2 regions of the Pontibacillus yanchengensis genome follow, and region 2 is predicted to be linked to the other one. Evidence: predicted binding sites of a transcription regulator. Region 2 holds the regulator's gene; the other holds the start of a gene.

Region 1 (16,810 bases), on a different contig from region 2:
GAGTGTTGAAAAAATAGGAGACAGTAGGTTCTTTTCTTTTATAAATTCCTTTTTCCATTCTGATTTATATGGAACAATTTCCACTTTTCTCATTTGTCTTTAAAAGCCTTTGGATCGTCTAAATTACTTTCATTTAGTAATTCTTCAAAGCTCTTATTTGCTTCTCGTCGCTTACGTTCTTCTGCTTTACGACGTTGTTCTTCTTCTTGTCGATCCTTTTCCTGCTTTTTTAAATTGGATTTCTTCGAACGGAGCTGTTCAAGCATATCTTCATTTAATAAATCTTTTAACGTTCCATCCTGTTCTTGTTGTTTCTTATTCGTCTTGCTCAACAAGGGCACCTCCTTTTTCAATGTCCGTAGAAGAAATGGAAGCATTGAGCATACCTTTTGGACTTTTCAACCGAAACAATTGGCCATTCCATTCTAACGTCATACTTTCATCAAAAAACAGCTTTTGTTGATCATCTATTATTACAGTATAGTTGTCGTTCTCCACTTCTTCATCATAGACTGTTTGCTGGTCTGTAAAATGGAGAATGGGCATTCCATCCACTCCACACCCACATCCATCTGTATCATAGTACAATCTTAGCATAGAATGATTAACTGGTTGTAGTTGTTGTAATTGCTTTTTCGCTTCATCTGTTATGTGTAACTTCACGTTATCACCTCAATGTATTTACATTCTGTTCAAAATTGTAAAAAAAGCCCTAGTTTTATGCAATGAAAACGTTTCAGATAGAGTGCACAATTCTAGTCTGCCTTTTTCAGGCACTGTTAACAAAATTATAAAAACATGAACTTTTTTGCAGGGAAACTCGACCGCTTATTAGTATAATGAATTTAGAGTTACTAATAAAGGAGGATTTCCTATGGAATTAAACGTACAAAAACCTATTTTTGCAGAATCAGCAAGTAATTTTGTAAACAAAATGAGTGAATTTCCTGATACGATTTTAGTAAAAAAAGAGCAATGGGTCGTAGATGCAAAAAGCTTACTCGGTGTTCTCGCTGTATCCTTGCAGCCCGGTCAACAAGTTACCGTTGAAGTTCAAGGCAATAATGAAGAAGCGATTCGTCAAGCGTTGGTAGACACCGGGTTATTCACTTCTGTTTCTTAATGTTTCTAAAACCTCATAGTCTATCTATCCTGACATACACCATGTGTGTCAGGATTTTTCTATAAACGAATGAACTAACTATGTACCTCAAGCCCAACTTCTGCTTAGAAGTACGGGCTCGGCTAAGATTAATATGATTCTGGATAATCACAATATTCAATGATAGTGCCATCTGTATCAGCTGGATTTAAATAAATTAAGCGTCGACCGTGTTTGTTCGTACGTAATGAGTCAGGAAGAGTTCGAACCCCTTTTTCCTTCAACTCCTGTAATGCCTCATCCAAATCTCCCACGTGGTACGCCACATGATGAACCCCTTTCCCATTTTGCTTGATAAAACGAGCAATAGGTGAGGTTGTATTATTCGTAGGAGCTAACAATTCTGTTCGGTCCCCATCTATGTCCATAATTGCAATTTCACTTTCTACACCTTTTGCGTTACTTCGATAGTGATCAATTAATGTGGCACCTAGCACACTCTCGTAAAAATCAATATTGGCTTGCATGTCTCGAATAGCGACGCCAATGTGATCTAATGTTTTTTTCATGTAACCTCTCCTAGTTCATTTGTGCCATCAGTTTAACATACATGGAGTGGGTTCCATTTCGTTTACGCTTCTATCATTCCGCATAATGACCACCTACTAATTTACTTCGATGCTTAGCCGTACCAGCTTTCGTATAGGAAACGGCACGCAACAAAGCATCACTGCCGTATTTCTCACGAATCTCATCCATTACGTAGCCAAGGTCGCGTTTCTTATCACGCTCTGGCTCGAACAAGCTCAACTGCATGCCTTCGTCTTCTGTTATGTTTGATAACGTAATGGAAATTTTTCTAACCGTTTGATTGCTGTAGAATTCATTGAACAACTGCATGCATACCTCATAAACTTCTTTCGTAATATTTGTAGGAACATCTATGGATTTGGAGCGATGGAATCCCCCCCCTCCTTCATCTTGGCTGTAACCTAATCCAAGACTAATCGTTCGCCCGGCTTTTTCGCTTGTTCGTGCTCGTTTGGATACTTCCTCACACATTTCTAAAATTACATACCGTACTTCATTTGGGTCTGGATAATCCCGCATGAGGATCTGGCTTTTCCCAAAGCTAATTTGGCCTTGCATAATTGGCGCACCAAGCTCTGATAAATCCACACCATTAGCATGATAATAGAGCTGGTTCCCCATTACCCCAAAAATTTTTTCGAGTTGCTCAAGTGGGAAGTTCGCTAACTGGCCAACAGTCGTAATACCTAAACGATTCAGCCGCCTCTCCATACGTGAACCAATCCCCCACATTTCACTTAATGGAGATACGGGCCAAAGCTTTTTTCTAATATCATTATAGGTCCATTCTTCAACACCTTTTTTCTTGGCATCTAAATCTAGACAAAGCTTCGACAATAGCATATTCGGTCCAATTCCAATCGCACAATGTAGATGAAATGTCTCAAACAGTTCCTTTCGAATCATATTTGCTACCTCTTGAGCACTTCCCCACAGTTTTTCCGTACCAGTCACATCGAGAAAGCTTTCATCCACACTGTACGTATGGATCGCCTCTTTAGGAACATAACGATGAAATAATCTGGTTATTTCCGTCGAGATTTCTAAATACATCCGCATCTGCGCAGATACTAGGTGAATCCGCGGATCTTCTGGTATTTCAAACAGTCTGTTCCCTGTACGAATGCCGAAGTCCTTTTTCAAAGCAGGAGATGCCGCTAACACTACACTTCCTGGTCGATTCAGATCCGCAACGACCGCAATGTGACTCGTAATCGGATCAAGTCCTTTCTCAATCGCAGCACAACTAGCATAAAAACTCTTCATATCTACACATAAAATTTTCCGATCAGGAAAGGAGCTATAGTCAATCGTTGGATTTACCATCTCTGTTACCTCCTTTACGAAACACGTCGCTCACGAAAACGAATGTTTGTTCGTGTTTTATAATTTCTATTATGCGAACTTTTGTTCGTTTTATCAAGAGGAGATGGTTACCAAATTTCGACACAGTTAGAATAACAAGAACAAAAGCTCAGCGCCGGTTAGCGACGTATATGCTGCGGCCCACACGACGTGGGTTGGTTGGATGTTGCTACGTGATGTAGCGATTTTAATCGAACTTCACCTGATAGTACGCTAGACAACAATAAAATCACAAACCTGCTACGCAATAGCTCAACATAGAAGGTTTGTGATTTGATTGATCACACAACAGTTATTTCTTACTGAACTGGCTTCGAAACACTTTTTCCATAACTCCTGGCATAAGTTGGTATAACTTTGCACCAGCTTCCATCCAACTAGGCATATTGATTTCACGTTTAGACGTGAAAAGGTGAGAAACTATTCTACTCGCAACATGATTAGGATCTAGCATATAACGTTCCACAGATGCTTTATACTCCCCCCCAGGGTCGGCCGTATCAAAAAAGCTCGTTCGAACAGGACCTAAATTGACGCCCGTAACGAAAATGTGGTACGAGCTCATTTCCAAGCGAAGGGCGTTTGTAAATCCGATAACAGCATGTTTCGTGGATGCGTAACCAGCGCTCTTTGGCGTCGACATCTTTCCAGCAAGTGAAGCAATATTCACGATGTGGCCGTGATTTTGTTCCATCATACGCGGGAGCACTTCTTTTACACATTGTATTAACCCTAATACATTCACATCAAACATGGAATGGAAGGCATTCATGTCAGTGTCACTAACCGATTCGAATACGCCAAAGCCCGCATTGTTCACTAGAACATCAATCTGACCATGGTCCTGGAAAATGGAGTGAAATGTAGTTCGAATATGTTCTGGATCGGCGAGATCACACGTGTACCAAAACCCTTGAACAGGCAGATTTGCTACCAATTCTTCTAACTTCTCTTTCCTACGAGCGATTAATATAGGTATGCCCCCCCCTTGAGCAACATGCCAAGCAATTCGCTCCCCAATTCCACTCGAAGCTCCAGTAATCACAATTCGTTTGTTTTTCAGTTTATTGTTCATCATTGACCACCTAATGCACTAAATTGCTTGATAATAAACTACACCGTTACGAAGTTCAACGTGGACCCGATGAGTATCCTCTAAATAATCCAATTGGCCAACCGTTTCTGACATGGTTAATCCAAATTCTTTCTTGATATGTTTTGGAAATAACTTCTGGCAAACCTCAAATGGAGATAGCGGCTTATCAACCAGCATATCATACACTTTTTCAGCACGCTGCTCTTGCTTTTCAAATCGTGTATGGATAATGTCATGAACACCTGTGAAGATGGGACCGTGTCCTGGGAGCACCTCGCTAATAGGATAGTGCAAGCATTTCTCCATTGTTTTCCGGTAAGATAATAAAGGCTTAGGCCGTTCTCCTCCGGGCTCGCGCGGAGGTTCCAATAGTGGATTGGAGGATATATGATAAAGCAGATGATCTCCAGAAATCATCGTACCATCTTGTTTGCGATAGAAAGACAAGTGACTTTCTGCATGCCCAGGTGTTTCCAGCACCTCCCAATCCTCATGTCCTGGAAGGGTATTACCTTCTACGAGAGTGCCTGTCAATGTGCCAGATGGAACATACTTTAAAGGATCTCGTAAATGTTTAAAAAACGATTTATACTCCTCCCCGACTCCAAACTTACTATATAAGTCATAAAAGAATGAATGATAGCGATTTAAAAAAACTTCATCCCTTTCTAGCCAACGTCTATTATCTTCGTGACCATAGATACCTCTTACGTTCGAAAATCGATCTAATAAACCGATATGATCCGGATGGTGATGTGTTAAAATAACCTGTTCTACATCTTCAGGAGTATATCCTAGTTGTTGTAGTCCGTTTACAAGAACTCCCCATGCTTCATCGGTTTTAATCCCAGCATCTACAAGCGTCAGCGCCTCCCCTTTTAGTACATACATATGGACATCTCCAACGCCAAAAGGAGTAGGAACCGTTAATTGATGGATGGTATCTGTTGTGTGTATCATAAGCGTCCTCCAATATAATGAATGATCATTCAGTCTACTTCTATTGTACCTTTTTTGGGATGTTTTGTCATACTAAAGTGAGCTTTAACTAGTTGATTCTCTATAGAATTCTAAATCGTTCCTTAACCCCGTTATTCCCAAACCATATTGATAAATGTTCCATAAGTAAGACTATTACTAATTTTCATTGTATTCCGGATTTTTGAAATTTCCTTTCGTGGGTTTATAGAATTTTATATAATGCTGAAGTGCTTTAATCATTAAAAATGTTTGAAAATTATTAAAAGGAGGGCCAATTCATGGATAACACCCATCAACGTGGCTGGATTATGAAAGCCTTAGACTTCATCGAACGAGTCGGAAATAAGCTTCCTCATCCAGCAACTATTTTTGCTATATTTGCTGTTTTAATCGTATTTGCTTCAGGACTTATGGCAGCGTTAAACGTTTCTGTGGAGGATCCGATTAAAGAGGAAACCGTTCAAGTCTTTAATCTCATGTCTGCAGACGGAATTAAATACATGTTTGAAAGCTTTGTCAGCAACTTCACAGGCTTCGCACCTCTAGGTACAGTACTTGTAACGATGCTTGGTATAGGGATTGCTGAACGCTCTGGACTCATTAGTGCAATGCTACGAGGAATGGTAACATCTGTTCCAAATTACCTCATTACCGCTTCCCTCGTCTTCGCAGGTATCATGTCTAGTATGGCTGCGGACGCAGGGTATGTAGTTGTCGTACCACTTGGGGCGTTGTTATACGCAGGACTTGGTCGTCATCCTCTAGCTGGACTAGCTGCAGCTTTTGCTGGTGTCTCAGCAGGTTTCAGTGCCAATTTATCGCTGACTGCCCTTGATCCTTTATTAGCTGAGTTGACTGTAAAAGCTGTTGAGGGATCGATTTATGCATCATATGCTAGTGAAATCACGTACACCATGAACTATTTCTTTATGGTGGCATCTGTATTCTTACTAACTGCGGTTGGAACTTGGGTAACAAGCCGCTTTGTAGAACCGCGTTTAGGAACGTATGAAGGAGAAGTAGAGGAAGAAATCAACTACCTTTCTAAAACGGAGAAAAAAGGACTTATTCTTTCCTTCCTTTCGTTACTTGTAACACTAAGTTTATTATCTTTATTAATTGTGCCAAGTTGGGGGCCACTACGAGGAGATGAATTCTTACAATCTCCATTCTTCTTTAACCTTGTCCCTAGTATCTTCATTGCCTTCTTTGTACCTGGTTTAGTATACGGAATGGTGACGAAAAACATCACAAGCGACAAAGATGTAGCGAATCAATTGACGAAGACAATGGAAACGATGGGCTCCTTTATTGTACTCTCTTTCTTTGCAGCACAATTTGTTGCATACTTTAGTAAGACCAATATTGGACGGATCATAGCCATAAAGGGAGCAGAATTCCTGAAAACAACAGGAATGGAAGATTTCCGAGTTATTCTTTTATTTATTATTGTGGCTGCACTTATTAACTTATTTATGGGAAGCGCAACAGCAAAATGGGCCATCATGGCACCCGTTTTTGTTCCAATTATGATGAGAATTGGCTACTCTCCTGAATTCACAACGTTAATTTATCGTATAGCAGATTCTACGACAAACGTTATTTCACCACTCATGACATACTTTGCGATTGTAATAGCATTTGCCCAAAAATATGATAAGAATGTTGGTATAGGTACCCTAATTTCCACGATGCTACCATATTCCATCGCATTCTTTTTCGCCTGGGTTCTAATGCTCGTCATTTGGGTGACAATCGGTCTTCCTATTGGACCGGGAACAGGAATAGAATTCAATCAAGACATGTGGTCTAACTAAAGAAAAGCTCCAGTCCCTCATAGAAGAGACTGGAGCTTTTTTACATAAGTTTCGTTTAAAAATTACAAAGTATTTTTTCAAAAACAGGTTTGTTATTTTGCACAATATTATTTCTTTAATAAATGATGGATCGTATCCGTTAATATATGTGGGAGGTATTCAAAACTGTAGGATAACTCCAGCCTTTCCGTCCATTGGTGTGGGTCCTTCCCGCGTGGACCAACATTTAAAATTGGCATCTGCAATGTTTGAAGCATTCCCTCCGTAAGATCATACCCCTTCCCTTTTAATGGCATATTATCCATTAATGTACCCAATGTTGTCTGGGAGGTCGTAGGCCCGATGAAACTTAGATCAGATAAACCAGGGAAAAATTCAATTTCCTCCAATTCTACTTTGTAATGTTTTTTTGTAAAATGCATTACATTTTTTAATGTCTCTTCAATATATGGATCTTGTTTCGATGAAACCGCCGGATAAAATGGAGGACTATAAAACAACACAATCATCGGAGCTAAATCTTTACACAATGATGCTAGTTCATGCACTAATAAAGTAGAAAACTCTCGGTCCCCTTTCTCTCGTTGATTCATCAATAAGTTTTCTCTTCGTTCCACCTCACGACGACCAAAACGAGAAACAGCTTCCTCTACTAACTCCTCATACATTAACACTCGAACGTTCATCTCTGGAAATTCAAGACCTGCCTTCTCTTTGTGAAACGCTCTCGCTTTCGAATTATAATGGGCAGTTGTGTGTTCACTAGCCTTATAAGCTGCTTGCAACAGTTTTTCATTCAGTTCCTTTACTGATTGTTTTAAATAGAGGACATTATACATAGCCACAGCAGTTTGAGGCGTTTGTACGGAATATTCCTCTTTTAGGTCCCGCTGCATTAGACTGACTGGTGGCGGGGTAGTTTCATCGCCTACCGTTTCTATAAATGCTTCATTTAATTCAAGTTCCTGTGCAAGATAACTCACCATTAAATTGGCATTTAACCCAGCAAACGGCTCCCCCACATGCGTCTCTTTTCCATAGCAGAAAAAGCCTGGTAACACTTTTCCGATTGATCCAGAGTACACATAATTATGAGGATCACCTGGGTACTGACTAAACATCGGTTCACCATTCAAGCAAGCACGAAATGTTAAATTTTCTTGTTCCTTAATTTGTTGCAGAGCAGGCAATGCACTTAGCATACCAAGTGAATTTGCTTCTTCGTCTGGAACTGTCAGCAGTAATATATTTCCTTCAAACTCTCCATCCATTGCTTTTTCGAGCATGGACATATGCAATGTCAAACCAGCTTTCATATCCATTACACCTCTACCGAATAGCCATTCTCCACGTTCCAAATCGTTTTGTACGGAATCTGGAAGTTCATCTCGGTAGCGATGATAATCAGCTGTTAATGCTTTTGGATGAAAGGATAGATTCTTTTTCGAACCGAAGTCCTCTACTCCAACCACATCAAAGTGACTAAGTAATATGATGGTGTCAGATGTATTGCCTTTTTTAACTAAACCTGTTAACAATCTTCTTCCATCCTTAAGCGGATGCAACTTCAGATGTTCAGGGTTGGATTGAAAATAAGTACGTTCTGATAGCTGATGGTACAAGTATTCTACTAGTGCTATTTCAGCTTCACTTCCTGTAATGCTTGGGTACTCCACTAACGAGCACAATAGCTCAACGAGTTCTTCTTTTGTTTGCCACTGTTTCATCACAGCCACCTCACTTCACATGCTTACTTCATGGTATGATGAAAGAAGTCACATTACTTCTTTATCACGATTAAATTTTCAGATATTTTATATCCTATCACATCTTGTCACTTTTTGCTGAAAAGTTGCATGAACATTAGGAGGCATCAAAATTGACAAATATTGTTGGATGACAGAAAATCAAAATGGATTTATAAGTTGGAGGTGCCCCCATATGAATACAACGATATTCGCTCACCGAGGAGCAAGTCACTTCGCACCAGAAAATACGATGCCAGCCTTTCAATTAGCCATCAATGTAGGTGCAGAAGGAATCGAAACAGATGTACAACTAACAAAAGATAACATTCCGGTCCTTATTCATGACGAAACGTTACACCGTACAACAAATGGGTCAGGCTATGTAAAGGATTTTACATATAATGAATTAAAAACTTTAGATGCCGGATCCTGGTTTTCCCCTAAATACCATGGCACTTCTCTCCTATCATTAGAGGAGTTCTTAACATGGGCACAAGATCAATCAATCTATATAAACATTGAACTAAAAAATAACATTATTGACTACAAAAATATTGAATCAATCGTTTATGAGTACATTAAAGCGTTCAACTTACAATCCCGAGTCATTATCTCTAGCTTTAACCCACATAGTGTGAAGCGTTTCGGAAAATTAACGGATGAAGTTGAAACAGCATTATTATTGTCCCAGCGCACTAGAAATGCTTTATCTTACGTAAAAAAAGTGGGAGCTAGTGCACTTCACGCAAAGTACTCCCTGCTCACTAAAAAGCTAGTTGAGGATTGCCAAGACCGCGACCTTTCATTACGGATCTATACAGTTAATCGCCCATCTAGAATCATGCGTTGCTATAAATTCAAATGCGATGGTATTTTTACAGATGTTCCCCATTCAGCAATTGAATATCAAGAGCTTTACCGACATAAGCACCGTTAGAGTAGTAATCCAAAAGTTAACCAGCCTTCACATAACTGTCATATCTATTGTCTGAATTCTACGAATATTGATGCGATTTATGTTAGAATATTAGTAGGGAAGTAAAACTTTGCTACTAGAAAGGTGGAATAAATAATGCAAAGAATTCTAGTTGCTTATGATGGCTCCGAATTGAGTAAACAAGCATTACAAGAGGCAAGAAAGAAAGCAGAAGAATTCCACGCAGATGTGCATGTAATCACTATTATCAACCCTACAGGACCATTTACGAATAAGGCAGTTTACAAGAGTATTGAGGAGGACCTTATAAAGGAATCTGAACTCGAGCTCAAAAAAGTGGAAAGCGGTGAATTTCACGATTTATCAGAAAACATTACAACAGAAGTCTTAGTCGGAAATGCCGGAGCTGAAATTTGTAAGTATGCAGAACAACATGACATAGAATTAATTATCATTGGAAGTCGAGGACTAGGCAATGTTAAAGAGTTATTCCTAGGTAGCGTAAGTCATAATGTAGTACAGCATTCCCATTGCCCTGTCTTAGTTATTAAATAATAAGGATATTTTGAAAGGGAATCCTGTTTTGATAGGATTCCCTTTTATATATCCTTATTTTGCTCGATCATTTTTGAAGGTATCCCTGCCCAATAGGGATATTTAAAACACCGAGCGGAAATAGTGTATTTATTTTTTAAAATCACAATATAATTTAGTAAAGCTCAGCACACCTTGGTAACCTTGGCCAGGCTTACATAAAGCTTCAACTGAGAATATTGGATATAGAGTACCTAAGATCCTACGGTTAACGCAACTTGACATTATATGCACTTCGTTTATTTATAATTACGATAAATAATGAAAGGAGTGTTTTTTTGGAAGTTAACAAGATAAGAAATGAGCTATCCATTAGAGGGAAAAATGGAATAGGTTTTTTACAATCGGCTGTTATCATTTGGTTAATCATTACCGCAATATTTGCTCAAACCATCGAAATCAACCAAAAAAATATATACATGCTATATTCAACTGGTCTAATGTTTCCATTGTCAGTTGTTATTTCCACATTCATTAAGGCAGATTGGAAACTTAAAAATAACCCTTTGGGGAATATAGGGGTTATTTTAAATATTGCCCAGATTATCTATTTTCCTATACTTATTTGGGGTATCATAAAAAGTCCAGGTGAAGCAATCATGTTATTTGCTATTATAACAGGTGCTCACTTTTTCCCTTACGGCTGGTATTATAATGCTATACCCTATTATGTAATGTCTCCTATCATTTGTATTGTCATGATGGTTTTGGCTATGTATGTAAAAGAGAGAAATTTGTGGTTAGAACCATTGACTATGGCGGTTCTTTTAAGCTTATTAATTTTATGGCTCTATATAGATTATAGGAATAAACATTCAAATATATCTAGTCCCCATTAACCGAGCGATAGTTTGATTAAACACTATGACAAAAAAGAACTTCCACAAATAGGAAGTTCTTTTTAATGCCTATATAAACATACCGTTTAACAAATCAATGGCACGTTTTATGTTCTTATTTTGTTATTTATACTACCTATGTAGGGTTATATATTATACTTCTTGATTTTAGACATAATTTTATTATACAAATAATTCATATGCTCTTCGCTAGAAAAGGTTGTAACTTCATCAAAAGGAATCCATTGAACATCGCTATTTTCATCTGGCTTAACGACTACTTCTTCATCCTCCCTAGCTTCTACTATATAAGCGATTGACATATGCAAATGCGGAGCTACATACGTGCCATTTTTCCTATGTCCTAATACAGGTAGCATATCTATTGAGACAAACTCTTCACTAACAACTTCAATATCTTTTAGTCCTGTTTCTTCCATGACTTCTTTTTTTGCCACATATAGTAAATCTTTATCACCATCAGCGTGGCCGCCTGTCCAAGACCATGAGTTATAAATATTATGGTGGACCATCAAAGACTTGTCCCTAGCTCGATTTACAACAAAGCCAGAGCTAGTTATATGAACAAGCTCATTATCTCTTGTATAGAGATCATCATACTGCTCCAGACATTGCAGCATTATTTTTTTATCCTTTTCTTCTTGTTCATTATAAGGCTCATATTTTATTAGCGCTTGAGATAAATTCATTTTGCACCTTCCTTTTGCTAAATATTTAAACATCACTCCTGAGTACATCCCTATATCCATTACTCTAATCCTAGGTAGAATAGTAATCAATAATAAACCAATATGTTTGGATGTTTTGTGTACAATCTTTTATTACATTTGTTCCAAAACCATTTCCCTTCACCCTACGTTCACCCAGATAATTAAACCAATCATACCAATGGTAACGGTTAGTAGCGTTATGCCTGATATCCATAACATTATGTTTATAAATTTCATTTATCTCACCACCCTATTGCTTATGTAAATCTTTGTTAGTACGATGTATCCTACTAATCTATTACCCATATTTTAAGAAATTCTATCATATTTTAACAATTATATTACTATAAAAGGATTGTTTATGAACAATCATAAAAGAACATATTCTATGAGCATTTAACTTCTCCTACTCGAGAAATAAGGTTTATAATTCTTATTACTTTGATTCAATGATCAAAGTAACTTCATTATCTTATTTAAGGAGGATCTATCGTATGTCAACAAAACGAGTATTAATGGTTGTAACAAATCACACAAGCATTTCAGAAGACCATAAAACAGGGCTTTGGCTTGAAGAATTTGCTGCCCCTTATAACACATTCAAAGAACAAGGGTATGAGGTTCGTACTACTAGCATTTCAGGCGGCAAAGTAGAATTAGATCCTAATAGTATTCCTGAAGAAGAAACACCAAATTGGAAAGAAGCCCGTAATGAGTTAGAAAACACTGAAGCTCTGACTAAAGGTATTGTAGATGAAGATTATGACGCCATTTTTCTACCAGGAGGACATGGAACAATGTTCGACTTCCCTGATAGTGAGGCTCTCCAATACGCATTACAAAAATACGCAGATCAAGATAAAGTAATAGGTTCCGTTTGCCACGGTCCAGCAGGTCTGGTGAATGCTACTTATTCTGACGGAACACCAATCGTGAAAGGTAAGAAAGTAAATGCCTTCACAGATGAAGAAGAACGCGGCATGGGCTTAGATGCCTATATGCCATTCCTACTTGAAAGTAAACTTCGCGAAAAAGGCGCTGATTTTGTTAAAGCGGATAGCTGGAGTGATTTCTCTGTTCGTGATGGTAAGCTCGTAACTGGTCAAAACCCTATGTCTAGTGGAAGTACTGCTGAGAAAGTAGTACAAGCATTAAAAGAATAAACTAAAACAACCCTCAGGTTATTCATCCACACCTGAGGGTTTTTATTAAAATTTTTTACCAATCCCTCTAACAACATCTTCATTTTATATCCATTACCTACCTTGTGAAATTTTATTAAATTTATGTTGTTTTTATATAAAAACGCTTTCTTAAGCCCTTACATTATGTTATAATATTTTTCTTTTGCATATTTTATATTTCAGTCATACAATAGTTAACTAAGATCGAAACACATATAAAGGTTTTAAAAATTATAACTATATGATTGAATATCTAATATGAAAAGGAGTTTTAAACATGACATTGACTTCAAATCAAACTGTAAAAACCTTAATTCAAGGAGAATGGAACATAAGTAGTTCTCATAAAACCGTAGATATTTATTCCCCTCATAAAAATGAACTAATAGGGCAGGTTCCCTCTCTATCACAGGAAGAACTTGATGCTTCTATTCAATCTACAGTGGAAGCACAAGTGGCATGGGAATCTAAATCTATCCAAGACCGAGGAGACATTCTCAAGAAATGGGCAGATATTCTTGAGGAGCGTAAAGAAGATATTGGACATGCGATTATGAATGAAGTAGCGAAGAAAAAAAGTTCAGCGGTTTCCGAAGTAACTCGTACTGCAGATTACATCCGGTACACAGTAGAAGAAGCGTTTCGTTTAGATGGAGATGTCAAACGTGGTGACGGCTTTAAAGGTGGATCTCCACAAAAAATTGGCATGGTAGAGAAAGCTCCATTAGGTACGATTTTAGCTATTGGACCATTCAATTACCCAGTAAACCTTTCTGCATCCAAAATTGCACCTGCATTAATGCAAGGAAATAGCGTCATTTTTAAACCTGCTACACAAGGTGCCATTAGTGGTATTAAAATGGTTGAGGCACTTATCGATGCAGGACTTCCAAAAGAACTTTTGACGATTGCTACAGGTCGAGGTTCTGTTATTGGAGATTTCCTTGTACAGCATCCAAGTGTTGATATGATTACATTCACTGGTGGAACTGGAACAGGTCGTCATATTTCAGAATTATCTTCCATGATCCCAGTAGTTCTAGAGCTTGGTGGTAAAGACCCAGCCATCGTGTTAGAAGATGCTGACCTTGATAAAGCAGCAAAAGAGATTGTACAAGGAGCATACAGTTACTCTGGACAACGTTGTACTGCAATAAAACGCGTCCTTGTTAAAGATGAAATCGCAGATGAACTTGCTAGCAAAATTCAAACTCAAGTAGACGAATTGTCTGTAGGTATGCCAGAAGATAATGCAACCATTACTCCGCTAATCAACCAGAAGAGTGCTGATGCTGTACAAAATCTTATTGATGATGCAAAAGAAAAAGGCGCAACGGTAGTAACAGGTGACAAGCGTGAAGATAACTTGTTATATCCAACTCTTCTAGATCGTGTAACATCTGATATGAACGTAGCTTGGGAAGAGCCATTTGGTCCAGTTCTTCCTATCATTCGAGTATCTGACCAAGAAGAAGCTATTCGCCTAGCCAACGAATCTGAATATGGCTTACAGGCTAGTGTCTTCTCTAAAGATACAGAGAGAGCTATCTCTATCGCTAATAGACTTGAAGTAGGTTCTGTCCAATTAAATGCGAAAACCGAACGTGGTCCAGATCACTTCCCATTCCTAGGTGTAAAAGCATCTGGCCTGGGTGTTCAAGGAATACAAGAAAGCCTTCTTTCAGTCGTTCGTGACAAAGTAACCATCATTAACATGTAAGTAAATGCAATCCCATTCGTAATAACGATTTGAAAAAAGCAACAAAATAAAAGTAGTTCCGTTTCTGAGTACAATGCTCTCTTTGTACCTTTAACTGGACTACTTTTTTATATTTATTTCGCCCATTTTCTATCGTTAGAATTCATTACAAGGATTTAATAGGAAGTTAATAAAAGAATTCTACCAAGCTCATAATTAATCGTGATACAATGATTGGTAATATATTCCTTGAAAAGGATGATATACATGCCCCAGTGGTTCAAACTAGAAATACAGAACAAATTTGAAGTGCTATCTACCAGTCATCTTATTATGTTAGGGACTTTTTTTCCTTTTTAATATATGAAATTTTTCTTACATCACATGGCACTTGCATGGACTGGGGTTTTTTTAATTCTAGTCACCTTTACTACGATAACATTCCGATCATTATTGGAAATGTTTGCGTATTTAAATGTGTACGCCGCATTTATCTTTATACTTAATCGACTAATCGGAACGAACCATTTATTCTTAGCAAGCACACCAGACGTGAGTACTCCATTAGATATCCTTGGTAGTGGCGTATGGTATTATATTAATCTAGAATTATTCTGTTTTGGCCTATATTTGGGAATGTATGGACTCTACAGACTTTTTGCACGTAAACAAGGTATTCAAGTTATGGTAAAAATAAACCGATCAACTCTTGAATCGAGCCAATCGGTTTATTATCACCTTTTATTCTCCACGTAGGAATTCTTGAATTTTATTTCTTGTTTCTTCCTCATTATGCGAAATAACCGCTCCTATTCCATTGACATACTGATCCGTATGATATACGTCTGTAGGAATAGAGAGGGTTTCTATTTGCTCCGGAGGATTAATGATGAGATTTTTACTATATCCTAAAATGGCTGGAGCTCCCATATTTGTTTCAAGATATGGTTGAATGGTTCCAATTACTCTCGGGAGTTTGGTGATACCAGTAAAGGAAAGGGTCTGATCTTTCAAAGCTTTCATAACCTTCTGTTGCCTTTCTACTCGTGCATAATCTCCCCTAGCATCATTCCGGAAACGAGCATACCCAAGAAGCTCTTTCCCAGTTAATTTTTGCTTGCCTTGTTTCAAATCAATTGTACCTGCGCCATCTTTATAGTACATATCCTTTTCCACTTCTATTTCAACCCCGTTTGGAGCTAGTGTATCAACAATATTCACAAATCCATTAAAGTCCACAACCGCGTAATACTTTAAATGGATACCAAAATTCTCTTGTATTGTTTTTCTCATTAATTCTGGTCCACCCAAAGCAAATGCTGCATTTAACTTTTGATAACCTGAACCCGGTATATTCACATATGTATCTCTTAATAAGGATACAAGTTTCACTTTGTTCGTTTCAGCATCATATTGACCAATCATAATCGTATCTGATCTTGTCACTTCATCCCCACGTTGATCAATACCTAATAATAGGACATTGGTTTTACCTTTAGGTGATTCTTCACCGTTAAAATCGGCCGACCCCGTTTGCGTTTCTATTGACATTTCAGAATTAGCACTACGCTTTCCAGCCCAATATTCATACACCACATATGCACTCAGTGCTAGTAAAAGAGCAAATAACCCTATAAGAATTTTTGTTCGTTTTCGTTTCTTTTTTCGTTTATCCATTCGATTTGTTTCCAACCCATATCCCCCTTCCACTCATTCTATTGTTGTTCAAGCTTAAGATATACATAGCGTCATTTTTTAAGGAATAGTTCAGTTTTACTAGCTTTTTCAGTTCATTATATGCAAATTTATTGCTTCGTACTTATTCTGATATTACTATTTTACCATTGGATTATCTACCATTCTTTTTTCTTTTACTTCTAACTCATCAAAAAAACGCCCATCAATAGGCGTTTTGTAAAATTACTTAATTATTTATCCATTGTAACAGAAGATTGAAGGGTAACAGGCATACCATTGGGTGCAGTTAATCAATACATTTTCTCCCCATGCTCTATCATAGGTCCCTGAACTTCTACACCGTTTGATTTAACAAATTGTGCATACCCATCAGCATCATCAACAATTAACTGCAACATCGTCATTTCAGGCATCCCTTCACTCGTTTT
Region 2 (16,810 bases):
ATGAAGACAATTCATACAGAACTTGGCCATATTACAGATGTATTAAATCGAATGGCTTTGTCCCATCCTGAAGTTCGATTTGAATGCTGGCATAATGAAAAACGTTTGTTTCAAACCAATGGTCGTGGAGACGTATTACAGGTTATTGCTCAAATCTATGGCATGAATACAGCGAAAAAAATGATTCCCATTGAACATGAGACACTCGATTTTACAATCAGAGGTTATATTGCCAAGCCTGAAGTTACTCGTGCGTCTAGAAATTACATTTCGACAGTAATTAATGGACGATATATTCGCAATCCATCTGTCAACAAAGCTATTTTGCAGGGGTATCACACATTACTTCCTATAGGTCGTTATCCACTAGTAGTCTTGCAAATAAATATGGATCCAGTTCTTGTTGATGTCAATGTTCATCCGGCTAAATTAGAAGTAAGATTCAGTAAGGAAAAAGAATTATTTGATGCGGTGAGGGATGCTGTAACGAAAGTGTTTAAGCAACAAACGCTAATACCAGAAGTGGATCAATCACCACAACGAACCAAAGTAAAGGATACATCTGTCCAAGAGTCCTTTACATTAGATTCATCAGTACAGGACCCTTCATCTTCAACGGCAACAGACGAGAATGAACATAAAATAAAACCTGAACATCCATTAGTTCGAGAGTCTGATCCTACACCATCATGGTTGTCTCAGGAGGCAGACCCAGACCCTATTGAGACTGCCATGACATCTTCGTTTTATAAACAGGAAGGGAATGGCTATAAACAAGAGAAATCCACTCAACCTATTGAATCATCAAGAGTCCCTGTCATGTATCCGATAGGTCAATTGCATGGAACGTATATACTTGCTCAAAATGAGAATGGACTTTACATCGTGGATCAGCATGCTGCACAGGAACGTATTAAATATGAATTTTTCCGTGATAAATTGGCTGTTCCAGAAAAAGAGGTTCAGGAATTATTAATGCCGATGACATTCGAGTTTACAAAATCAGAGTCTATACTGATCGAAAATCACCTTGAGGATTTGGCGCAAGTTGGTTTGTTTCTTGAATCATTCGGAGATAAGACCTTCATTGTTCGCTCCCATCCACAATGGTTTCCTAAAGGGCATGAACAAGAAGTGATTCAGGAAATGATTGATCAAGTCTTAAATGAACAGAAAGTTGATGTATTAACTCTACGGGAAGAAGCGGCTACCCTTATGTCTTGTAAACGATCTATAAAAGCGAATCATTATTTAAATGATGGAGATATGGGGAAACTGTTAGAAGACTTACGACTGTCAACAGATCCTTTTACTTGCCCACATGGGCGGCCTATTATTGTTCACTTCTCAGAATATGAGATGGAAAAAATGTTTAAAAGAGTAATGTAGTAAACGAAAGGGAGGTACAGTATGAATAGAGAACTTCTTCATGAGCGTGTATATGCCTTGAAATATGTTTTAGAAGGTGGACAGGTTGATCTAGGTTCAGCTCAACGAGAAATCGAACAGGATTTAGATCATGTAAAAACAGCTAAGGATGGGATGATTGATCCGGAAACTGTTTCACCTAAAATAATAGAAATTGTGAAAGCTACTTTAGACCAGGAACAGCATTAACAAGTAGAAAAGGTGACTCTCCTTAAACGGATTGTAAAGATAATGGAAGTATGTAGGTAGTACACGATAATTTATGACTAAGGAGAGCTATCCCTTTTATTCTTATAGAAATCTGTGTATAATATAGAACGAATGTTCGAAATCTAGAATAGAGGTGCATCCATGAAGCAACCTGTTGTCGCCGTAGTTGGACCTACTGGAGTAGGTAAAACGAAAGTAAGTGTTGAAATAGCAAAACGCTTTAACGGTGAAATCATTAGTGGTGATTCCATGCAAATCTATAAAGGGATGGACATAGGAACAGCGAAGGTTACAGAAGAAGAGAAGCAAGGGATTCCGCACTATATGCTTGATATCAAAGATCCATCTGAGCCATTCTCTGTTGCTGAATTCCAACAACTCGTACAAGGGTATATTGATAAAATAGCTGCAAAAGGTAAACTACCAGTTATAGTTGGAGGCACAGGCTTGTACATCCAATCCGTCCTTTACAACTTTCAATTTTCCGAACAACAAAGAGATCAACAGTTCGTCACCATGCTAGAGAGGCAAATTGAGGAAGAAGGGATAGCACCACTTTATGAGAAGTTAAAAAAAGTGGACCCTGTACAAGCTGACAAAGTACACCCTAATAATAAACGACGGGTAATCCGTGCGTTAGAAGTCTATGAAAAAACAGGCCTTACGATGACAGAATATCAGCAGCAACAGAAGCAAGAATCTCCATACCACCCTGTTCTAATAGGCTTAAATATGGATCGTGAAGAACTTTATAATCGTATTAATCGTCGCGTTGATGATATGATTCAGGAAGGTCTTGTTGATGAAGTGAACTCTTTATACAGTCAAGGTCTCGAGTCAGCTCAAAGTATGCAAGCAATAGGTTATAAGGAATTCCTCCCATACATAAATGGAGCCATAACTTTAAATGAAGCTATCGAAAACTTGAAATTACACTCAAGACGATATGCCAAACGGCAATTGACCTATTTTCGCAATAAGCTTGACGTAAACTGGTATATCATTTCTGAGGAAAATGTTTATAAAAAGTTTGAAGAAATTTTAGAGGAATTAGCAGGAAAGCTGCCATAAGCATCGAATGTTACCAATATAGATAGAAAAGAGGAGGAAGTCTCATGGCGCAATCAGTAAATATTCAAGATCAGTTTCTCAATCAAATTCGGAAGGATCACGTACAAGTGACCATCTTCTTAACCAACGGATTTCAGCTTCGCGGAGTCGTGAAAGCTTTCGATAATTTCACCGTATTACTAGAATCGGATGGAAAGCAACAATTAATCTTTAAGCACGCCATTTCAACATTTGCTCCAATGAAAACTGTGACATTGGACAAGGAATAAGATCTTCACCAAGCGAATGCTCTCGGGCGTTCGCTTTTCTTCTTTATTAGTAAAAGTAGGCGATTATCACACATCCTTATCATTGTGCGTATAATGTTGTTGAATAAGGGGTGATAACGTGGATACACAAGTAACGTATAAAAAGAACGGGCAAGTCAATGTAATGCTTCAAGAGAGCCGAGTGCCCACGACTAAACCACAAGGGAAGGCCTCGAACTCATACTTAACAAACCCTTTTCAAACAATTGACGATGAATTTGATGAATTTATTGGTTTAGATCAATTAAAGGGTACCATCAAGGAAATATATGCTAGCATTATTGTTAACCAAAAACGTCAGGAAGCTGGCTTGAAACCGTCTAAGCAAGTATTGCATATGATGTTTAAAGGCAACCCAGGTACAGGGAAAACTACTGTTGCTAGAAAGCTAGCAAAGCTGTTTCATGAAATGGATGTATTGTCTAAAGGGCATTTCATTGAAGCGGAGCGAGCTGATTTAGTTGGGGAATACATCGGACATACAGCTCAAAAAACAAGAGACTTAATCAAAAAGGCTATCGGTGGTGTATTGTTTGTAGATGAAGCCTATTCGCTAGCACGAGGAGGAGAAAAGGATTTTGGTAAGGAAGCTATCGATACAATGGTGAAGCATATGGAAGATTCTCATAATGATTTCATTTTAGTGCTTGCTGGGTATCCTACCGAGATGGATCAATTTCTTCGCCTGAATCCAGGATTACAATCTCGCTTTCCAATTATATTAGAATTTAAGGACTATACGATTGAAGAATTGCTAACTATTGCTCGAAAAATGGTTTCAGAAAGAGAGTACGTTCTAGCTAAAGATGCTGAGTGGAAACTGAAAGACCATTTAATTCGTAAACAGCAAATAAAGGGGCATAGTTTTTCAAATGGTCGCTATATCCGAAACATCATTGAACAATCTATTCGAAAGCATGCGATGAGAGTCATGAAACAGAATCGATATTCGCATCATGAACTTGTTACTCTAACAAGTAAGGATATTACGTTTGAAACAATTATATAGAGGTAGAATAAAGTGATATATTCCTATACGTGAAAGTGTAATAATGACAAACATCCTGGTATGTATGATGCCAGGATGTAATGTCGTGGTGTAGCGACTGTTCGCTTTCATGATGTAGGTTTGATATGATGATAACATGATTTCATTACAAACACTCTCCATAAAATAAATAGATTAACCTAGTAAAAGAGGGATACATATGGAACAACATGAACGAGTTCTTGTAGCTGCTTGTCATCTCCCATCTCAAGATGAGGAGCGGTTTCAATCATCGTTAGAAGAACTTACATCATTAACAGAAACTGCACATGGTGTGGTTGATAAAATTGTCATTCAAAAGCGTCAAAAAATCCATCAAGCTATTTATATGGGTGAAGGTAAAATCGAAGAAATAAAAGCATACATAGATGAAAGAGGCATAGAACTAGTCATTTTTAATGATGAGTTAACACCGGGTCAGATGAACAATTTAGCAGATCACCTGGAAGTGCGTATCATTGATCGTACTCAGTTGATTCTAGATATATTTGCTCAACGTGCCAATACAAAAGAAGGTAAGCTTCAGGTGGAATTAGCCCAATTACAATATATGCTACCAAGAATCTACGGACAAGGTAAAAATTTATCAAGGTTAGGTGGCGGGATTGGAACAAGAGGCCCTGGTGAAACAAAGTTAGAAACAGATCGCCGTCATATTCAACGAAGAATAGATGACATCAAACGTCAAATCCAGCAAGTGGCTACCCAACGCCAACAATACAGAAAACGACGCAAAGAAAATAAAGCCTATCAAATTGCTATTGTAGGTTATACAAATGCGGGGAAATCTACCCTTTTCAATCGCATTACAAATAACCAATCTTTTGAAGAAAACCAATTATTCGCAACGCTTGACCCGTTAACTCGGCAAGTACAGTTACCAAGTGGATTCCAAGCACTATTGTCTGATACAGTAGGGTTTATTCAAGATTTACCAACAACCCTCATTGCAGCGTTCAGATCTACCCTTGAAGAAGTAACAGAGGCTGATTTTATTGTGCATGTGGTAGATGCATCTCATCCTGATCATATACAGCATGAGGAAACGGTACAAAAACACTTGAAAGAACTAAATGCTGATCATCTACCTATGCTTACAGTTTATAATAAAAAAGATCTTTTGCGGGATTCTTTCATTCCTGTTACGTTACCTGCTGTGACAATTAGCGCTTATGATCCAATTGATATCAAGCGGTTGTTTGACAAATTGGAAGAGGGTTTACTTAAAGAGTGGGTACCATTTCAAACGTACGTGCCTGCGACTGATGGCAAATTACTATACAGGTTAAGTAAACATGCAATTGTTAGAGAAAGAGATTTCATAGAAGAGGATGAACTTTACTTTGTTAAAGGGTTTATCCATCCGGACCATCCACTGTATCATCAAATACAAAAGAGACATTAAAGGGGAAACAGCAACATGAACACACAAAAGATTGATAAAATTGTTCATCAAACTGAACAAGATGTTCAAGCTGTGCAACAACAAATTGACCAGCTTGTCGAGAAGAATCAAAAGCGCGTGCTTGAAGCTTTTCAAACCCATCAAGTAAGTGATGGGCATTTTAATCCGACTACTGGCTATGGCTATGATGATTTTGGAAGGGATAAGTTGGAAGAAGTCTATGCAAGTATATTCGGAGGCGAAGATGCTCTTGTTCGTCCACAAATTGTTTCAGGAACCCACGCCATTACGATTACATTATTCGGTTTATTAAGACCTAATGATGAATTACTTTATATAACAGGAAGACCTTATGATACTCTTGAAGAAATTGTGGGAGTTCGTGGTCATAACAATGGGTCGTTAAAGGATTTCCATATTGGCTATAATCATATTGATTTAATCAATGATGGAGAGGTGGATTTTCAAGGTGTACAGAATGCCATAACAGGTCGGACAAAGGTAATCGGTATTCAACGTTCAAAAGGGTATGCGGACAGGCCTTCCTTTTCAATCGACGAAATAGAAGAGATGATACGATTTGTAAAAGAGATAGACTCATCCATTATTGTATTTGTAGATAACTGTTATGGAGAATTTGCAGAAGAGAAAGAACCTATTCATGTCGGTGCAGATATTATTGCAGGTTCGCTTATTAAAAATCCAGGTGGAGGAATCGTTAGAACAGGTGGCTATATTGTAGGCCATTCCCATTTAATTGAACATTGCGCTAACCGTCTCACTGCTCCTGGATTAGGTAAGGAAACTGGAGCAAGTTTACATAGTTTACAAGAGATGTTCCAAGGTATATTTTTAGCTCCGAATGTTGTTGGAGAAGCGATGAAAGGAGCTGTGTTTACATCTAGATTTCTAGAGAAGCTTGGATATACTACTTCCCCTGCCTATAATGATCATCGTACTGATTTGATCCAATCTGTTACCTTCCATACATCTGAGGAAATGATTGCATTTTGTCAGGAAATCCAGCATGCCTCTCCTATCAACTCACACGTGAGACCTTATCCGAGTGAAATGCCAGGGTATGAAAATGATGTCATTATGGCAGCAGGTACCTTCATACAAGGGGCGAGTCTAGAACTTACAGCAGATGGACCTATAAGGCCACCGTATATGGCTTTCGTACAAGGTGGCTTAACATACGCACATGTCAAGATAGCCATTAAAGCTGCAGTAAACAAACTTTTGATAAGAGATTAATTCAAGTCTAGGCAAGATAATCTCACATAGAATACTATTCTTTGTAAGGTTATCTACCTTTCATCATAGTAATTTTAGTGAAAAAACATGTAAAGCTTATGCATTTATTCGTGATGTGAAATGATCAAAAACATTTCTTGTGTAAAAAAACCTAACATTCATTGACAGAAGTTGAAACATTGCATACAATAAAATTATGTAAACGACTAGTAAAGGAGGGCAGATTCTTATGAAAGATGAAATGCGTAGAACAATGCCGCTATTTTCGATTGGAATTGTAAAATCGCTTACAGAACTGTCAGCCAGGCAAATTAGATATTACGAAGAGCATCAATTGATTAACCCAGCTAGAACGGAAGGTAACCGTCGTTTATTTTCATTTAATGATGTAGAACGCTTGCTTGAAATAAAATCTTTAATTGAAAAAGGCATTAACCTTGCTGGAATTAAGCAAGTCTTAACCATTCAGGAACCAGAAACGCCGGAAGTAACGTATACTGAAGGTGATATTCAAGAAGCTCAAGGAGAATTATCCGAAAAAGAATTGCGAAAAATGCTTAAGAACGAATTGTTCCAAGGCAACCGATTTGGCAAGTCTTCGTTGCGTCAGGGAGAATTATCACGATTCTTCCATTAAATAAACGCATTTATTACTACATTACAGGAGGAATACGAAAATATGGCTTCGAAATTTACGAGAGAACAAATTTGGAAAAAAATTGAAGAAGAAAACGTAAAATTTATCCGTCTACAATTCACAGATCTTCTTGGAACTATCAAAAATGTAGAAATTCCAGTTAGTCAATTAGACAAGGCATTAGATAATCAAATGATGTTTGACGGGTCTTCCATCGAAGGATTTGTTCGTATTGAAGAATCCGATATGCTACTACACCCAGACCTTGACACATTTGTAGTGTTCCCATGGACTTCTGAAAAAGGGAAAGTAGCTCGTTTTATTTGTGACATCTGCAATCCAGATGGTACACCATTTGAAGGGTGCCCACGTTATAACCTAAAACGTAATCTTAAGAAAATGGAAGAACTAGGATTCTCTGCGTTTAACTTAGGTACGGAGCCAGAATTCTTCCTATTTAAATTAGATGAAAAGGGAGAACCCTCTATGGAGCTTAATGACAGAGGTGGATATTTCGACCTTGCTCCAACAGATTTAGGTGAAAATTGTCGACGTGATATCGTATTGGAATTAGAAGAGATGGGTTTTGAAATTGAAGCTTCTCACCACGAAGTAGCACCAGGTCAGCACGAGATTGATTTCAAATATGCTGATGCCATTAAACACTGTGATGATATTCAAACATTTAAACTTGTTGTTAAAACAATTGCACGGAAGCATGGATTGCACGCAACATTTATGCCTAAACCATTATTTGGAGTAAACGGTTCTGGTATGCATGTGAATATGTCCCTATTCAAAGATGGTGCGAACGCATTCTTTGATGAAAAGGGTGATCAACAGTTAAGTCAAACAGCTTATCAATTTATCGCAGGTGTTGTGAAGCACGCAACGAATTTTACTGCTGTAACAAACCCTACAGTTAATTCATATAAACGTCTTGTTCCTGGTTACGAAGCACCTTGTTATGTTGCATGGTCCGGTCAAAACCGAAGTCCATTAATTCGTATTCCAGCTTCTCGTGGTATGAGTACTCGTATAGAAGTGCGTTCTGTGGATCCCTCAGCAAACCCATACTTAGCAATGGCAGTTCTACTTTCATCAGGTCTTGACGGCGTCGAGAACAAACTACAAGCCCCAACACCAGTTGATCGTAATATCTATGTTATGGATAAAGAAGAACGTGTGAAGCACGGCGTTCAAGATCTACCTGCTACATTAGCAGATGCACTTGAATTATTGAAAAAAGACGAGAAAATGGTGGAAGCTCTAGGCGAACACCTATATGAGCACTTCATCGAATCAAAAGAAATCGAATGGGATATGTTCCGTACGCAAGTCCATCCATGGGAGCGCGAACAGTATCTAAGCACATATTAATGAACAAAACCCTTGAAGCATAGCTTCAAGGGTTTTGTTATGGGCGGTACTCTGATTGACCTGATACCTACTAAATCTATATAGGAAAAGGCTAGGTTAAAACACTCTATAAATCATTAGTATGAGAAGACGTTAAATGTAGCCAAAAGAAAGGCATAAGGGACCATTTTGTCGTAAATAAAAAGGATATTATTTAATCATATGGAAAGTAATAATAGGTCGTATTAGGAGGGGAGTTATGAATGTAGAAAGCAAATATATAATCAGATGGGGAATACCAGGTTGGTTGATCATTCTTTACTATATTTTATTGGATGCATTTTCAAAAAGAGTCTTTTTTTCGGACAATCTACCACCAGTCGAGATTATAGTGGCTTTACTAACAGCTATTTCATTTGGCGTCATCGTGGGTTACCTTTTACATCAAGCGTATTTTGCAATGGAATGGTTATTCGGAAGAGGACCATTGGAAGTTTCTCATGAGATTAAGCAAGTATTAGAGAATGCCGGTCTCTCTTATGAGGAGGAATCAAAACCGGAACGACAGTATTTTTATTTTGAATATTTGTGGCAGAAATCATTAGCTAATATCTCTTCTCCACATAAAATGGAATATCTGTCAGCTCGATATCAACACTTGTTGACGAGGACACAGGAATTAGGTGTTCTTCGAGCAAGTTTAATTATATGTCTTTTAATAACAGGATATTTTATCTTTTTTGAGAACATATTATTTTTAGGCGTAGGCTTACTCATTATTCTTGGAACACTCTTCTTATTTGTTCATAGAGCACAACGTTATTTTACGAGAAATACGCATTATTTCATTGCCTACAATCTGCGAGATCTATTGCAGGAGAAAGAAAATAAATAAGAGTGAGAAAAAGTTCATCAAATTGAATCATAAAAGAAGGGCTGACCTATTTTTGGTCAGCTCTTCTTATTTGTTTGTGGATTTTTGATATTAATCAAGCTTCAGCTTTATGTTAATGGATATGACGATATAATCCAACTACTCGACCTAATATACTTATGTTTTGAACGATAATGGGATCCATTGTAGCGTTTTCTGGTTGTAAGCGTATATAGTTAGATTCTTTGAAGAAACGTTTTACAGTTGCTTCTTCATCCTCCGTCATTGCAACTACAATGTCCCCGTTTTGGGCGGTTTGCTGTTTACGAACAATGACCATATCTCCATCAAGGATTCCTGCTTCAATCATACTTTCCCCTTGGACAACGAGAACAAAGATTTCATCATCTGCTGCTGCAAGTGTGTCAGGAAGAGGTACATATTCTTCAATATTTTCAATAGCTGTAATTGGCATCCCAGCGGTTACTTTACCGATGACAGGAGCGTAAGTTGCCTCTCCTTTAGGGATATGCGTCCCAGTACCTTCTTCCAATTCTAGGACTTCAATTGCTCTTGGTTTTGTTGGATCGCGTCTAATATAGCCTTTCTTCTCTAATCTAGCAAGATGTCCATGGACGGTAGAACTAGAAGCTAGTCCAACAGCTTCGCCAATTTCTCTTACGGATGGTGGATAACCTTTTTCGAGAACACGGTCTTTAATGAAATCTAGTATTGCTTCCTGCCTTTTTGATAGTTTTGTCATATTAATTACACCTCGTACATATTGTTTTATTACCGACATTATACCATGCTTGGTAAGGATATACAAACATTCGTTCGTAAAATCTGTTGACAAGAACGAATGTTCGTATATAATAGATTTTAGAAGAAAGCGAACAAAAGTTCTTATTCTATGGAGGCGATCATCATGTTTCAAAATCTATCAAAACTTGACGTAGCGTATATATTATTATTTGTAGCCAGCTTAGGATTTATGTATTATGCTATGGTGACGAGTTAAATAGAGTGCTCGTAAGTACCAATGTGAAAGGTTAGGAGAAACTATGAAAGCTATTATCTATTGTCGCGTAAGCACCGAAAAAGAAACGCAAGTATCCTCCTTAAAAAGACAACGATTAGAATTAGAAGAACTTGCACAAACTCACAACTTTGAAGTTTCTAAAATAATAGAGGAACAAGCTAGTGGATATGACGTAGAGCGGGAAGGTATATTTGAACTATTAGAAATGGTAACAAGTGGAGAAGCGGATGTATTATTAATTCAAGATGAAACAAGATTAGGTAGAGGGAATACAAAAATCGCTCTTTTTCATCAATTGAATAAGTTAAATATCCCTATTTATACAGTTACACATAATGGATACCTGCAATTATCGGAATCAGATTCCATGGTTTTACAAATCGTTGGTGTCGTTGAAGAATATCAAAGAAAAATTCATAACCTAAAAATAAAACGAGGTATGAAAAAGGCGATAGAGAGCGGTTTTAATCCTGCAGATAATCTATCTAATCAGGAAATGGCTCAGGGAAGAGATAGAAAAGATTTTCCAGTTGAAGAAGTAGCAAGGTTGCGTAAAAATGATTTAACCTTTTCTGAGATTGCTGCTACATTAAGAGGTATGGGATATAATGTCTCTAAAGCAACAGTACATAGAAGATATCAAGAGTTTCAATCACTTGAAAAAAATAAATAAAAACGTTACTATAATTAGCAAGTAAGGCAAGCACTCTTCGTGGGACTTGCCTTTTTTCATTGGAAATGTAAATGATGAAATATTGTTATAGATTTTCCTTTATATAACTCGTGTAAACGTTAATTAAATGAACGCTACCTTTGTTTCATCTTAAGAAAAGGAGAAGATATATATGCTTTCTCAAGAAAAAATTAATCGTATTAATGAGTTAGCCAATAAATCCAAAAATGAAGGATTAACAAAAGAAGAACAAGACGAACAACAAGAATTACGTCAGGAATATTTGAAGAATGTTCGTAAATCCTTTAAGAACCATCTGAAATCGGTGAAAGTTGTTGACCCTGAAGGGAATGACGTAACACCTAATAAACTTAAAGAAGAAAAAGAACGTAATAAAAAGCATTAATTCTGAAAATCCTGTTACGTCTATGTAACGGGGTTTTTTCATTTATTTTTTTACTTGGATAACTGATTAGTGTGAAATTACACGATTTTAATAATAAAAGGCATAAAGATTAGAACTAGTAACATCCTAATATATGTGACAAATGAGGGAATTTCTATTTTCTTTTGATAGAACGGTTGTCACTTAACAGATTTCATTATAGGATTAAATTGTTACATAGTATGTACACGCGAAGTACGAAAGGGGTAGTTTCATGTCAGAACAAATCGAACAACAATCAATTAACACCATCCGCACATTATCCATTGATGCGGTAGAAAAAGCAGGATCAGGACACCCAGGAATGCCTATGGGGGCAGCTCCAATGGCGTACACGCTTTGGACAGAGTTCATGCAACACAATCCTAAGCACTCATCATGGTTTAACCGTGATCGCTTTGTATTATCAGCAGGACACGGGTCCATGTTGCTATATAGCCTACTACATTTATCAGGGTATAACGTTACGATGGATGACTTAAAAGAATTCCGTCAATGGGGATCTAAAACTCCAGGTCATCCTGAGTTTAAACACACAGACGGAGTGGAAGCTACAACAGGACCACTTGGTCAGGGAATCGCTATGTCTGTTGGAATGGCTATGGCTGAAACGCATTTAGCAGCTAAATACAACAAAGAAAACTATCCAATCGTTGATCATTATACGTACGCAATTTGCGGCGATGGTGATTTAATGGAAGGTGTCTCTCAAGAAGCAGCTTCTCTAGCTGGCCACCTAGGATTAGGAAAACTAGTCGTTCTATACGATTCTAATGATATTTCACTTGATGGCGATCTTCACCGTTCATTCTCAGAAGATGTAGAGAAAAAATTTGAAGCATATGGATGGCAAGTCCTTCGTGTAGAAGATGGCACAGATATTGCAACCATTCGTCAGGCTCTTCAAAAAGCTAAAGAAAATACAACACAACCTACTATGATTGAAGTAAAAACAGTCATTGGGTATGGTTCTCCTAATAAATCAGGGAAAGCTGATTCTCACGGTGCTCCACTAGGTGAGGAAGAAGTACAGGCAGCCAAAGAACATTACAATTGGGAACATGAGCTTTTCCATGTACCAGCTGATGTGTATCAAGATTTCGAAACGAAAGTACGTACGCAAGGGGAAGAAGCAGAACGTAATTGGAACGAATTGCTATCCCAATACAAAGAAGCATATCCAGAATTAGGTGCTGAATTTGAACTAGCTATTCATGATGAACTTCCTGAAGGTTGGGAGGATAAACTTCCTAGCTTCACTCCAGGTGAAGATAAAGTGGCTACAAGAGCTGCGTCAGGTGAAATGATTAATGCTCTATCAAAAGAAGTTCCTTATTTCTTTGGCGGAAGTGCTGACCTTGCCGGATCTAACAAAACGACTGTGAAAGAAGAGGACGACTTTTCTCGCAATAATTATGCAGGTCGTAACATTTGGTTTGGTGTGCGCGAATTTGCTATGGCTTGTGCCTTAAATGGAATGGCTCTGCACGGTGGATTAAAAGTATATGGCGGTACATTCTTTGTATTTAGTGACTATATGCGTCCAGCCATTCGTCTGTCCGCTCTAATGGGAGCACCAGTTACGTATGTTTTCACCCATGACTCTATTGCAGTAGGTGAAGATGGTCCAACTCATGAACCAATTGAACAATTACCGTCATTACGAGCGATGCCTAACCTTTCAGTTATTCGTCCAGCAGACGGAAATGAAACAAGGGCTGCTTGGCGCCTAGCGCTTGAATCCAATGAACAAGCAAATGCTCTTGTGCTAACACGTCAAGGCCTCCCAACACTTAAAGGTACTAGCTATGAAGGTGTTAAGAAAGGTGCTTATACGATTAGTCCTGCACAAAAAGACCAAGCTGATGCACTTCTACTCGCAACTGGTTCAGAAGTACAATTAGCTGTGCGTGCTCAAGAAACATTACGTGAAAAAGGAATCGATACTAGCGTAGTAAGCATGCCTTCTTGGGATCGCTTTAACGTTCAAGATAAAGCATATAAAGAAGAAGTACTACCAAGCTCAGTGAAGAAGCGTCTTGCTCTTGAAATGGCTTCCCCATTAGGTTGGGAGCGTTATGTAGGTGATGAGGGCGATGTTCTTGGAATAGATGGCTTTGGTGCTTCTGCCCCAGGCAATACAGTAATGGAACAATATGGATTTACAGTAGAGAATGTTGTACAAAAAGTAGAAAACCTATTAAAGTAAGATGTAAAGTAAGCCCCCTGTTTGGTAAACAGGGGGCTTTTTCGACAAAAATTTCAAATGTTCACCTACCATATTTGACACATTTTTTACTTTTATTGGGGTATCATGACTCTAATGGGAGGGACAGGCGATGCGTGAATATACGATTTATTGGGTAAAAGATGAATTTTCGTATCATTATTTCCATAAAACAGGTGTTCTTTTTCAGTTTTTGCAAGAATGGAGACATAATCAAGGAAGCTCTATTTATCAACTTCAATTTAGTGAAGTTATCAAACCGTTACCTTTAGATCTGCTTATTCAACATATCGCAACAAAATTACGAAAGCCTGTGGAGTTATCTTTTGAAGAGAATGAAGCCTCATTTTATATACAACATCAAGGCAAATCAGTTCGATTAACACAAAAAAATGATCGTGAAGTATGTTTCTACGCAGAAAATTTACATCAGGCAGAAGAAGTTTTGTTTGATACACTCAGGTCCATACACCCGTCTTTTTTTATCATCGATACAGCGTACAGTCATTATGGATGGGTAGCGCCTATTAAAAAAGAAGCTATTCTTTAGCTCCTATTGTATTCTCTCTGTTGATTTACTATAATGTTTGAGAGACAACACGAAGGAGGAAATTTGTATTATGGGTACCATTTGGGTTATTGTTATCGCCCTTATAACACTTCTAGCAGGCGTCGCGCTAGGGTTTTTTATTGCTAGAAAGTACATGATGAACTATTTAAAGAAGAACCCACCAATTAATGAACAAATGCTACGTACGTTAATGATGCAGATGGGACAGAAGCCATCGCAGAAGAAAATTAATCAGATGATGCGAGCCATGAATAATCAACAGCAACAAAAATAAATGGTGATCATAAAATCCTTCTTCTACTTTGAAGAAGGATTTTATATTAAAAAGAAAATTATACCTTGATAGAGTAGAGTGTTTGCTTTATGATCTGCTATTTTAAGAAGAAGCAAGGTTAAAACCATTAGTTGGAAATCTACATTGATTGTAACTCCCTCGTGCAGTTCTTAGTACGTACCTTGCTACCTACTAGCTCAGTTTTTCTATACTCGACTACAAAATAGTGAATTCTTTATAAGTATGTAGTACATAAGACAGAAGAATCAAACAAGTATTATCGTCACAAAAACGTCATAAACTTGTAGGTACTTTTCATAGAATGCAACGTCATTTTTATTTACAATTACAAGTAGACTAAAGAAGTAGATAATAGGGTCCTTATAAGGACTTTTCATTATGTTTTTGAAAGGGTGTAAAGACGTGTCAGATTTAAATATATTTCTAGCGTTTGGAGCAGGTTTCTTATCGTTTATTTCTCCTTGTGTATTACCGCTTTATCCAGCATTTCTTTCTTATATTACTGGAATGAGTGTAAATGAATTAAAATCCGAGAATGCTATGCTTAATAGAAGAAGTGTGCTACATACTATTTTCTTCTTACTTGGTTTTTCAAGCATTTTTATTGTTTTAGGTTATTCGACGAGTTTCTTGGGAGAGTTTCTTTATCAATACCAGGATTTCATACGTCAGATAGGAGCAATTTTAATTGTATTCTTCGGATTTGTTATTATTGGAGTCTTTAATTTTGAATTTCTAATGAAGGATCGAAAAATTCATTTTAAAAATAGACCAGGTGGCTATTTAGGTTCTCTTGTAATTGGTATGGCATTTTCAATGGGATGGACTCCTTGTACAGGTCCAATCCTTGGTTCTGTTTTAGCATTAGCTGCTTCAAATCCTGGTAATAGCGTTATTTATATGGTTGCCTATTCATTAGGGTTTTCTGTACCATTTCTACTACTGTCCTTCTTCATTGGACAAATTAACTGGATTAAGCAAAACAGTGCTAAACTAGTCAAAATCGGCGGTTATGTTATGATTTTTATGGGTGTTTTCTTATTTTTTGATTTAATGACAAAGCTTACCTCATACCTTGCAGGACTATTTGGGTTTAGTGGTTTTTAATCGAGGATGGCATTGTTTTCTTATTTGTATTATCATTAAGATAAGTTGAAATAAAGGAGAAGTGTCAATGAGGACGAATGACTTAATTTTACGAACCACGACGATACTAATTGCCTTTATACTATTGGCATTTTCTATTTACTTATTTATAGCTGGCCATAATGCTCCAGGCGGAGGATTTATTGGAGGGCTAATGACTGCTGCTGCAGTAGTTTTAATGTATATGACATATGGATTCGATTCTGTGAAAAAAATCATACCTATTAATTTTCGTTACCTAATTCCGATAGGATTGTTAACGGCTGTACTTACGGGTATGGGTTCATTCGTGTATGGTGAACCATTTCTGAGTCAAACCTTTGCGCATTTTTCACATATTCCTATTCTTGGAGAAGTAGAGCTAGCGACAGCTTTGTTATTTGATCTAGGCGTGTACTTAACAGTTGTGGGGATTACATTAACCATTATATTATCTATTGCAAACGATCAATAAACGGAATACAACGCAGGGGAGGGGATTGGCTTGGCTAGAATCTTAATCGTAGATGATGCTAAATTTATGAGATTGACTTTGTCTAACATCTTGCAAAAAGGTGGTCATGAGTTGGTTGGTGAAGCTGAAAATGGTCAACAAGCTGTTGAGATGTTTGAAGGCGAACAACCTGAGTTAGTTACCATGGACATTACAATGCCAGAACTTAATGGATTAGATGCATTGAAGAAAATTCTTTCTAATAATCCTAAGGCTAAAATTGTAATGTGCTCTGCAATGGGGCAACAAAAAATGGTTGTAGAAGCGATTGAAGCAGGGGCTAAAGACTTTATCGTAAAGCCATTTGATGAAAGTAGAGTG

What was found. Region 2 encodes LexA, which represses DNA repair genes until DNA is damaged. Its sites were predicted from a motif close to CGAACATATGTTCG; they were not measured.
Region 1: the regulator LexA is predicted to act here: its motif matches at 3,059-3,072, upstream of GLW08_RS16910 (DNA polymerase thumb domain-containing protein).

What each region holds. Positions count from the first base shown of each region.
Region 1 covers NZ_WMEU01000006.1:99,126-115,935, reverse strand. The annotation lists gene GLW08_RS16935 (GrpB family protein) at 1-93, opposite strand, end outside; gene GLW08_RS16930 (YqkE family protein) at 90-341, opposite strand; gene GLW08_RS16925 (iron-sulfur cluster biosynthesis family protein) at 316-663, opposite strand; gene GLW08_RS16920 (HPr family phosphocarrier protein) at 875-1,123, shown strand; gene GLW08_RS16915 (VOC family protein) at 1,252-1,671, opposite strand; gene GLW08_RS16910 (DNA polymerase thumb domain-containing protein) at 1,745-3,019, opposite strand; gene GLW08_RS16905 (SDR family NAD(P)-dependent oxidoreductase) at 3,351-4,133, opposite strand; gene GLW08_RS16900 (MBL fold metallo-hydrolase) at 4,152-5,114, opposite strand; gene GLW08_RS16895 (AbgT family transporter) at 5,414-6,952, shown strand; gene GLW08_RS16890 (M20/M25/M40 family metallo-hydrolase) at 7,060-8,679, opposite strand; gene GLW08_RS16885 (glycerophosphodiester phosphodiesterase) at 8,894-9,637, shown strand; gene GLW08_RS16880 (universal stress protein) at 9,773-10,192, shown strand; gene GLW08_RS16875 (DUF7010 family protein) at 10,510-11,070, shown strand; gene GLW08_RS16870 (NUDIX hydrolase) at 11,217-11,780, opposite strand; gene GLW08_RS16865 (type 1 glutamine amidotransferase domain-containing protein) at 12,296-12,964, shown strand; gene GLW08_RS16860 (NADP-dependent glyceraldehyde-3-phosphate dehydrogenase) at 13,269-14,705, shown strand; gene GLW08_RS16850 (LCP family protein) at 15,426-16,376, opposite strand; gene GLW08_RS16845 (hypothetical protein) at 16,673-16,810, opposite strand, start outside.
Region 2 covers NZ_WMEU01000001.1:205,808-222,617, reverse strand. The annotation lists gene mutL (DNA mismatch repair endonuclease MutL) at 1-1,389, shown strand, start outside; gene GLW08_RS01070 (hypothetical protein) at 1,411-1,617, shown strand; gene miaA (tRNA (adenosine(37)-N6)-dimethylallyltransferase MiaA) at 1,780-2,709, shown strand; gene hfq (RNA chaperone Hfq) at 2,754-2,978, shown strand; gene spoVK (stage V sporulation protein K) at 3,097-4,026, shown strand; gene hflX (GTPase HflX) at 4,226-5,470, shown strand; gene GLW08_RS01045 (aminotransferase class I/II-fold pyridoxal phosphate-dependent enzyme) at 5,486-6,727, shown strand; gene GLW08_RS01040 (MerR family transcriptional regulator) at 6,957-7,364, shown strand; gene glnA (type I glutamate--ammonia ligase) at 7,407-8,744, shown strand; gene GLW08_RS01030 (hypothetical protein) at 8,983-9,618, shown strand; gene lexA (transcriptional repressor LexA) at 9,731-10,360, opposite strand; gene GLW08_RS01020 (YneB family resolvase-like protein) at 10,662-11,312, shown strand; gene GLW08_RS01015 (DUF896 domain-containing protein) at 11,485-11,718, shown strand; gene tkt (transketolase) at 11,972-13,966, shown strand; gene sirA (sporulation inhibitor of replication protein SirA) at 14,097-14,534, shown strand; gene GLW08_RS01000 (YneF family protein) at 14,605-14,829, shown strand; gene GLW08_RS00995 (cytochrome c biogenesis protein CcdA) at 15,253-15,957, shown strand; gene GLW08_RS00990 (Na(+)/H(+) antiporter subunit B) at 16,025-16,450, shown strand; gene GLW08_RS00985 (response regulator) at 16,481-16,810, shown strand, end outside.